Regions from separate parts of the Kitasatospora sp. NPDC018058 genome, predicted to be linked through region 2. Evidence: riboswitches for the same ligand, from Rfam matches in the RefSeq annotation. Region 2 holds a riboswitch; the other holds the start of a gene.
What was found. Region 2 has a riboswitch for ZMP and ZTP ahead of ACH4E7_RS05290 (glycine hydroxymethyltransferase). Riboswitches for the same ligand answer to the same signal wherever they lie in the genome.
Positions count from the first base shown of each region.

Region 1: it holds a riboswitch for ZMP and ZTP, as region 2 does, so the genes downstream of both, ACH4E7_RS23780 (bifunctional 5,10-methylenetetrahydrofolate dehydrogenase/5,10-methenyltetrahydrofolate cyclohydrolase) here and ACH4E7_RS05290 (glycine hydroxymethyltransferase) in region 2, are expected to answer to the same signal.

Region 1 covers NZ_JBIRFA010000016.1:193,373-197,573, forward strand. Annotated here, with positions in the region: gene ACH4E7_RS23770 (NAD(P)-dependent oxidoreductase) at 1-556, opposite strand, end outside; gene ACH4E7_RS23775 (LysR family transcriptional regulator) at 622-1,539, shown strand; gene ACH4E7_RS23780 (bifunctional 5,10-methylenetetrahydrofolate dehydrogenase/5,10-methenyltetrahydrofolate cyclohydrolase) at 1,536-2,390, opposite strand; ZMP/ZTP riboswitch at 2,412-2,497, opposite strand; gene ACH4E7_RS23785 (hypothetical protein) at 2,503-2,931, opposite strand; gene ACH4E7_RS23790 (DinB family protein) at 3,034-3,594, shown strand; gene ACH4E7_RS23795 (alpha/beta fold hydrolase) at 3,640-4,201, opposite strand, start outside.
Region 2 covers NZ_JBIRFA010000003.1:81,261-85,461, reverse strand. Annotated here, with positions in the region: gene ACH4E7_RS05310 (MFS transporter) at 1-74, shown strand, start outside; gene ACH4E7_RS05305 (EF-hand domain-containing protein) at 139-702, opposite strand; gene ACH4E7_RS05300 (cytidine deaminase family protein) at 866-1,276, opposite strand; gene ACH4E7_RS05295 (hypothetical protein) at 1,318-1,524, shown strand; ZMP/ZTP riboswitch at 1,783-1,897, shown strand; gene ACH4E7_RS05290 (glycine hydroxymethyltransferase) at 1,918-3,384, shown strand; gene ACH4E7_RS05285 (aldehyde dehydrogenase family protein) at 3,436-4,201, opposite strand, start outside.

The DNA.
Region 1 (4,201 bases), on a different contig from region 2:
CCAACTCATCGGCCGCCGCCAGCACTTCGCCCACCGCCGTGACCGAGGCGACGATCGCGCTGATCACCACCACCTTCAGCGCCGCCCCCGCACCCGGGCCGCCGCAGTGCCGCACCCGGCCGAGGTGCTCCAGCACGGGCCGGGCGCGCTCAACGTCGGCGTCCTCGCCGCCCGCGTACACGACCAGGTCCCCGCTGGCCGCCGGGCCCACACTGCCCATCACCGGGGCGTCCACCATGCCCACACCGTCCGGCAGTTGGGCGCGCAGCTCGGCGACCGCGCGCGGACCGACCGAGGACATGTCGATCCACAGCGCGCCCGGGGCCAGTTCGGCCGTGAACTGCCCGGCCACCTCGGCCACCGCCGCCGGATCGGACAGCATGGTGACCACGACGTCCGCCCCGGCCACCGCCTCGGCCGCACTACCGGCCTCGGCGAGGCCCTCGGCACGGCCGGGGGAGCGGTTCCAGACGGTCAACGGGTAGCCGGCGGCGGCGAGACGGCGGGCCATCGGCTGCCCCATCCGGCCCAGGCCCAGAAAAGCGATCTTCTCCATGCCCACCACGCTAGGCACCCGCAAGCCAGGCGACAAACGAATGTCTCGCATGATAGCCATGCGCAATGGACATGGCTTGGCTGGACGTCTTCCGCACCGTCGCCCACCTCGGCTCCTTCACCGCCGCCGGGGAGCGCCTCGGCTTCACCCAGTCCGCGATCTCCCGCCAGATCGCCACCCTGGAAGCCGAGTTGGGCACCCCCCTGTTCGACCGCCTGGCCCGCGGCGTGCGGCTGACCGAACACGGCCGCGCCCTGCTCCCGCACGCCGAAGCCCTGCTGGAACGCCTCGACACCACCCGCCGCGACCTCGCCGCCCTCACCGAACTGAACGCCGGACGACTGCGGGTGGGCGCCTTCGACAGCGCCAACGCCGAACTCGTCCCCAGCGCCCTCGCGGCCTTCCGCGCCGCGCACCCGCAGGTCGAGATCGGCCTCACCGAAGGCCTCTCCGCGCACCTGCTGGACCAGCTCGCGGACGGCGCGATCGACCTCGCCGTGGTCGCCACCTACGCCTCGGCCGCCGAAGACGCCTACGACACCGAGCAGTTCGACCTGCGGCCACTGCTCGACGACCCGGTGCTGGTCGCCCTGCCACGCGGCCACCGCCTCGCCCGCCGACCCCGCGTCCGGCTGCTCGAACTCGCCGACGAACCGTGGATCGCCGCCCGCCGTGAGCTTGGATCCACCCTGCTCGCGGCCTGCGTGCGCAGCGGCTTCCAGCCCCGGATCGAGTACGCCGTCGGCGCCTGGACCGCCAAACTCGGCCTGGTCGCCGCCGGCATGGGCCCCACCCTCATCCCCTCCCTGGCCGCCCGCGCCGCCCGCCCCGACATCGCCCTGGTGCCCCTGCACCCGGACGACACCCCGGTACGCCACGTCTACACCGCCACACGGCGGGGCCAGCGGGTGGCGCCGGCCGTCGCCGGGTTCCTGCGGTTCCTGAAGGCCGGGGCGGGGGCGGGAGCCGGGGCGGAGGCTTAACCGAGCAGGCGCACCGCCGCCTCGACCGTCTGGGCGAGCAACACGGCGATCGTCACCGGCCCGACACCGCCCGGAACAGGGGTGATCAGACCCGCCCGCAGCCGGGCCGCCTCGAAGTCGACGTCCCCGACATTGCCCGGGTTGTAGCCCGCGTCGACCACCACGGCACCCGGCTTGACGTCCGCCCCCGCGATGAACCGCGGCCGCCCCACCGCCGCCACCAGCACGTCCGCCGTGCGCACCAGCGAGGACAGATCGGCGGTCCGCGAATGGCAGTACGTCACCGTCGCGTCCCGCCCCAGCAGCAGCATGCCCACCGGCTTGCCCAGGATGGCGCTGCGCCCGACCACCATGGCGTGCTTACCGGCCAGGTCGACCCCGTACTCGTCCAGCAGCCGCATGATCCCGCCGGGTGTGCACGAGACGAAGCCGGGCAGGCCGAAGCCCATCGCGGCGAAGGAGTGCATCGTGACGCCGTCGACGTCCTTCTCCGGCGCGATCGCCTCGAACGAGGCCCGCTCGTCGATGTGCCCGCCCACGGGGTGCTGCAGCAGGATGCCGTGCACCTGCGGGTCCGCGGACAGGGCGCTGATCGTTTCGACGAGTTCGGCGGTGCCCACCGAGGCGGGCAGCGCCACCTGCCGCGACACGATGCCCGCCTTCGCGCAGGCGGCGCGCTTCATTCGCACGTAGGTCACCGAGGCCGGGTCCTCGCCCACCAGCACGGTCGCCAGACACGGCGCCGTCCCGGTGCGGCGCAGGATGTCCGCGGCGGAGGCGGCTGTGGCCTCGGTGATGCGGCGCGCGAGGGCGGTGCCGTCCATGAGGCGCGCCTGCTGGAGGTCGGTCATGTGCCACTCCTGAGCTCCGGTACGGGTCGCCCAGGCGCGCGGCATCGACAGGATGTCAGGCCGTTTCCCGGTGGTAATCCACCCCAGCGCCAGTCACGGCCCGGCGCCCACCTTAGTCGAGGCGCCGGCGGACCTCCGGCTGTTTCCGCGCCCGGTGGACGAACCAATCGAGCAGCGCGTCGGCCAGTTCATGGGGCGAGCGGCCCTGGGCGGCCGGTACGACCAGGGCGAAGTCGTCGAGTTCGCGGGCGCTGCCAGGGCTATGGGAGTTGAGCTCTCCGCAGCGCAGCCCCGCCCGATCGAGCTGGGCGCCCAACGTCCGCCTGACGAATCGGCCGTCCCCGTGGACGAGGTCGGCCCAGACCAGAAGCCCGCCGCCGTCCCGGCTCTCCGGGCATGAGATCGGCTCCCAGACCCAGAAGTCCTCCAGCGCCGGGGCGGCCGCCGGCCAGCTCCGGGCACGCACGGCCAGTCGTTCGACCACAAGGCGCCACTGCTCGGGGAGATCCCCCTCGGCCAGACGCTCCTCGAAGACGTTCATGCGGCCGATTCAAGCAGCCGGGCCGGCACGGCCGAGGGGCGGGTGTCCCCGCGGGCGGTAACTCGTTGGCGGCAAGGGGCCGTTGCGGGGGATCATGCGAGGATGACTGAGCAACCCGCGCGATGGACCCAGGCGAGCGTCTACCCCGACATGTGGGCCGATCCGGCCGACGACCCGCGCAACAGTGAGGGCCCCTCGCCGGACGGCGAACTCGCCACACTGGAGGACTACCTGACGAACTACCGCCTCACCGTGCGGATGAAGTGCGAGGGCCTGGACGCCGAGCAGCTGGCCCGGCGCTCGGTCCCACCGTCGACGATGTCGCTGCTCGGGCTGGTGCGGCACCTGGCCGAGGTGGAACGGGACTGGCGCAACTGGACCACCGACGGCGAACCGCTGCCGAAGCTCTACGGCGCGCGGGACGCGGACTTCGACGAGGCGGTGGCCGATCCGGCCGTGGTGGAGGCCGCGTGGCGGGACCTGGAGCGGGAGCAGGCCGCCACCGACGCCGCGCTGGCCGAACACCCGGACCTGGGGGAGCGGTTGGGCAAGCACGGGGTCTCGGTGCGGGAGCTGCTGGTGCACCGCGTCGAGGAGTACGCCCGGCACTGCGGGCACGCCGACCTGCTGCGCGAGTGCGTGGACGGCCGGGTGGGGCAGTGACGGCGGCGCTCGCCGACGTCGGCGAGCGCCATGCCGGTCCGGCGCTCAGCAGGTGGTGTCGGCCGGCGGCAGCGCGCCGGTCAACAGGTAGGTGTCGACGGCCTGTTGGGCGCAGTTGCGGTAGCCGTTGAGGTAGACGGCGTGGATGCGGCCGGGGACGGTGAGCAGGCGGGAGGCGCTCAACCTGCCGTGCAGGGCGAGGGCGCCCTGGTAGGGGGCGTGGGTGTCGCCGGTGGACTGGATCTGCAGGGCGGGCACCGCGTTGCGCACCTCGACGAACGGCTCGCGCGGGGCCGGGCGCCAACTGGCGTACGGGGTTGGGCCGTTGAACACCGGGCCGAAGACCGGCTGGGCGGGCCGGGAGCGTTCGACGGCTTCGCGGTACCACCGCTGCGAGCGCGGCATCGCGACGTCGTCGCACAGGATGCCGATCGCGGCGGCGAGGTCGGCGCCGGCGTCGGGGCCCGGGGTGAGGACGGCGGTCAGCAGCTCGTGCAGGGCCGGGCTCGCCTGGACGGGCTTGCCGTCGGCCGCGTCCAGCAGCTGGCGCAGGATGTCCGCGTAGTCGGCGCTGTCGCGGTCGTCGCTCTGGCAGACGGTGAGCAGG
Region 2 (4,201 bases):
TCTCCTGCCTGCCGCTGCTGCTGGCGCGCGAGGTCCGGGCGTTGCGCGGGATGCCGACCGGGCCGGTCGACTGACCGGACGGGCCGGCGACCGGACGGGCCTGTCCCCGGACGGGCGGGCCCGGTCGGCACCTGCGGGTCAGAACGCGTACGGCGGCTTCCCGGTCCACCAGTTCCCCGGCGCCTCCGGGTCGCGGCTGGTCCAGAACTCGATGATCGCGCTGGTGAACTCGGCCGCCGACAGTGTCCCGTCCCCGTCGAGGTTGAGGCGGCGGAAAGCCTCGTCGGCGTCGTCCCGGCAGAGCCCGGCGAAGTGGCCGCGCTGGAACACGAAGAACTCGCCGGCGTCCACCGTCCCGCTGCGGTCGGCGTCCGCCACGGCGAGGAAGGCCTCGGCGAGCGCGCCGAGGATCTCCCGGGCGGCCTCCGGGTCGTCGGCGAGCGAGCCGGTGGAGGCGACGAACTGCTCCCGCGTGATCGCCTCCGTCCCGGCGGGCTTTCCGGCGAGGTGCAGGTCGTGCCAGATCGTCAGGTAGGCGCGGACGATGACGGCCTCCGCCTCCGAGCCTTCCTGGTGGCCGAGCGAGCGGGCCACCGAGTGGCCCATCAGGACGTGATCCCGCTCGGTGAGCAGCCCGTCCCCGTCGGCATCGAGGTGGTCGAAGCCGTGATTGATCTTCGCGATGAGCAGGTCGTCCGACAATGTGCCCCCTCCGGTGGCGATTTCCGCAGCTCCAGGGCCGCGCAAGCGATGTCACGTCGCCAGCACGCTAATGCCTTGAGCCGCGCTCGCGCAGCCGAACGTCGCGCAGTCGATCCTCGCGCAGCCGGACGAAGGACGAGCGGTGGCGCCGGGGCGCCCCGGTTCAGTCGTCCTGGTGGTCGGCCCAGATGTACGCCTCCGGCAGCAGGTCCGGCACCGGCAGGGCGCGCAGCTGTCCGTCCCGTTCGACGATGACCTCCGCCTCGGGGAAGTAGTCCAGCAGCACCTGGCGGCAGCGCCCGCACGGTGGCACGACCCCGCGCCCCTGGTCGGCGACCGCCACCACCGTGGTGAGGTCGTACGCCCCCTGCCCGGCCGCCGCCCCGATGAGCACCAGCTCCGCGCACGGGCCGCCGGTGAAGTGGTAGACGTTCACGGCCGTGACGATCCGCCCGTCGGCATTGCGCCCGGCCGCCGCGACGGTGTGGTTGTCGCCCCGCGAGTACCGCTCGGCCACCTTTCGGGCCGCTGCGACGAGCTCCTGGTCGACACCCGTGTGATCGATGTCGGACATATTTGCCAGTCCTTCCTGATCGAATCTGACATGCTTCGATCATGGCCGCCCCGCCCCTGATCGTGCCAACTCTTTCCGCGGGCCCGTTCCGGCTGCGGCCCTGGCACCTCACCGACCTGGCCGCCGTGCGGGAGGCCTTCGTCGGTCCGTACATCCCGCTGGGCACCACCGTCCCGGCCGGCGCCGGCCGCGACGACGCGGCCGACCGCGAGCGCGCCGACCGAAACGCCCTCGCCGACCGAGCCTGAGACGCTCAGGGCATTTCCGACCTGGTCAACTGGGGTTCCCGGCGGCCGTTCGAGCGGCATCGGATCGGATGCGTCCGAGGTTCCGCAAATCATCGGAAGGTGCTCCGGAGGAATTCATTCCGGACTGTTTCGGGAATTGCGGCGGCTTCATTTCGCCGCAGCACGGACATTGCATATGAGCGGACATGTGCCCTCAATCGGGCCGGTCGTACCGCATTCTGAGACCTCCGCCGCGGTCCCCGCGGTGTTGATACGATCCCGGTGGACCGCGACTGGCGCGTAGGGATGGAATCGACCATCGGGAAGCGGTCTCGTGAATCCACACGTCGACATGAATCCTCACGTCGAGTTGCCGAGCGCCTGGGCCGCCCGCATCCCCGCCAGGAGACCGCCATGGCCCAGCCCGAGCAGACGCCCCACACCACCGCCGTCCCCGCGGCCGACACCGCCTTCCGCAACGCCCTCGACGTCGTGGCCGGCGTCGAACCGCGGATCGCCGCCGCCATCGGCCAGGAGCTGGAGGACCAGCGCGCCTCGCTCAAGCTGATCGCCAGCGAGAACTACGCCTCCCCGGCCGTCCTGCTCGCCATGGGCAACTGGCTCAGCGACAAGTACGCCGAGGGCACCGTCGGCCGCCGCTTCTACGCCGGCTGCCGCAACGTCGACACCGTCGAGGCCATCGCCGCCGAGCACGCCCGCGAGCTGTTCGGCGCCGAGCACGCCTACGTCCAGCCGCACTCCGGCATCGACGCCAACCTCACCGCCTTCTGGGCCGTCCTCTCCCAGCGGGTCGAGAGCCCGGCCCTGGAGCGGGCCGAGGCGCGCAACGTCAACGACCTCACCGAGCAGGACTGGGCCCGGCTGCGCCAGGAACTCGGCAACCAGCGCATGCTGGGCATGTCCCTGGACACCGGCGGCCACCTCACCCACGGCTTCCGGCCCAACATCTCGGGCAAGATGTTCGAGCAGCGCAGCTACGGCACCGACCCGGCCACCGGCCTGATCGACTACGACGCGCTGCGTGAGACCGCCCGCGAGTTCCGTCCGCTGATCCTGGTGGCCGGCTACTCGGCCTACCCGCGACTGGTGGACTTCGCCAAGATGCGTGAGATCGCGGACGAGGTCGGCGCGACCCTGATGGTCGACATGGCGCACTTCGCCGGCCTGGTCGCGGGCAAGGTGCTCACCGGCGACCACGACCCGCTGCCGCACGCCCACATCGTCACCACCACCACCCACAAGTCCCTGCGCGGCCCGCGCGGCGGCATGGTGCTGAGCAACGCCGCGCTGGCCGAACACGTCGACCGCGGCTGCCCGTTGGTGCTCGGCGGCCCGCTCTCGCACGTGATGGCCGCCAAGGCCGTCGCGCTCGCCGAGGCCCGCCGCCCCGAGTTCCGGGCCTACGCCCGCGCCGTGGTCGACAACGCCCAGGCGCTCGCCGAGGGCCTGCTGCGCCGCGGCGGCAAGCTGGTCACCGGCGGCACCGACAACCACCTGGTGCTCGCCGACGTCTCCGGCTACGGCCTGACGGGCCGCCAGGCCGAGGCGGCGCTGCTCGACTCGGGCATCGTCACCAACCGCAACTCCGTCCCGCTGGACCCGAACGGTGCCTGGTACACCTCCGGCGTGCGCCTGGGCACTCCGGCCCTGACCACCCGCGGCCTGGGCACCGCCGAGATGGACGAGATCGCCGCCCTGATCGACACCGTGCTGCGCGCCACCACCCCCACCACCGCTGCCAACGGCAACCCGTCCAAGGCGAACTACGCCCTCGACGAGGCCCTGCGCGACGGCATCGCCAAGCGCGCCGCCGACCTGCTCGCGCCCTTCCCGCTCTACCCGGGCGTCGACCTGGTCTGATCCCAACCCGGGGCTGCCGGAGAGGAGTTCGGCAGCCCCGGTCCAACTCGGTTAGTACTGCAGCGACTTGTACTGCAGGAATTCCTCCAGCCCGTGCCGGCCGAGCTCGCGACCGAGGCCGGAGCTCTTGTAACCGCCGAACGGGGCCAGCGGGTTGAAGCGGCCGCCGTTCAGGTCGACCTGGCCGGTGTCCAGGCGGCGGGCGAAGGCGGCGGCGGTGTCGGTGTCCGCGGCCCAGACGCCGCCGGCCAGGCCGTAGACCGTGCCGTTGGCGATCTCGGCGGCGTGGTCCTCGTCCCGGTAGGGGACGATCGACAGCACCGGGCCGAAGATCTCCTCCTGGGCCACCGTCATCTCCGGGGTGACGTCGGCGAGCACGGTCGGGCGGACGTAGAAGCCGGCCGGCAGCTCGGGCAGCGGCTCCGGACCGCCGACCACCACCCGGGCGCCCTCGGCGAGCGCGCTGTCCAGGTAGCCGCGCACCCGGTCCAGCTGCTTGGCGTTGACCAGCGGGCCGATCCGGGTCTGCGGGTCGGTCGGGTCGCCCGGAACGTACTTCTCGGCGGCCTTGGCCGCGATCGCGACGGCCTCCCCGTACTGGTCCCGGTGCACCAGCAGCCGGGTCCAGGCGCTGCAGGTCTGGCCCGAGTTGGCGAAGACGTTGGCGACGTTGACGTTGACCGCGCGGGCCAGGTCGGCGCCAGGCAGCACCACGTTGGCGGACTTGCCGCCCAGCTCCAGGGCCACCCGCTTCAGTCCGCGCCCGGCCGTCTCGGCGACCTGCCGGCCGACCGCGGTGGAGCCGGTGAACGACACC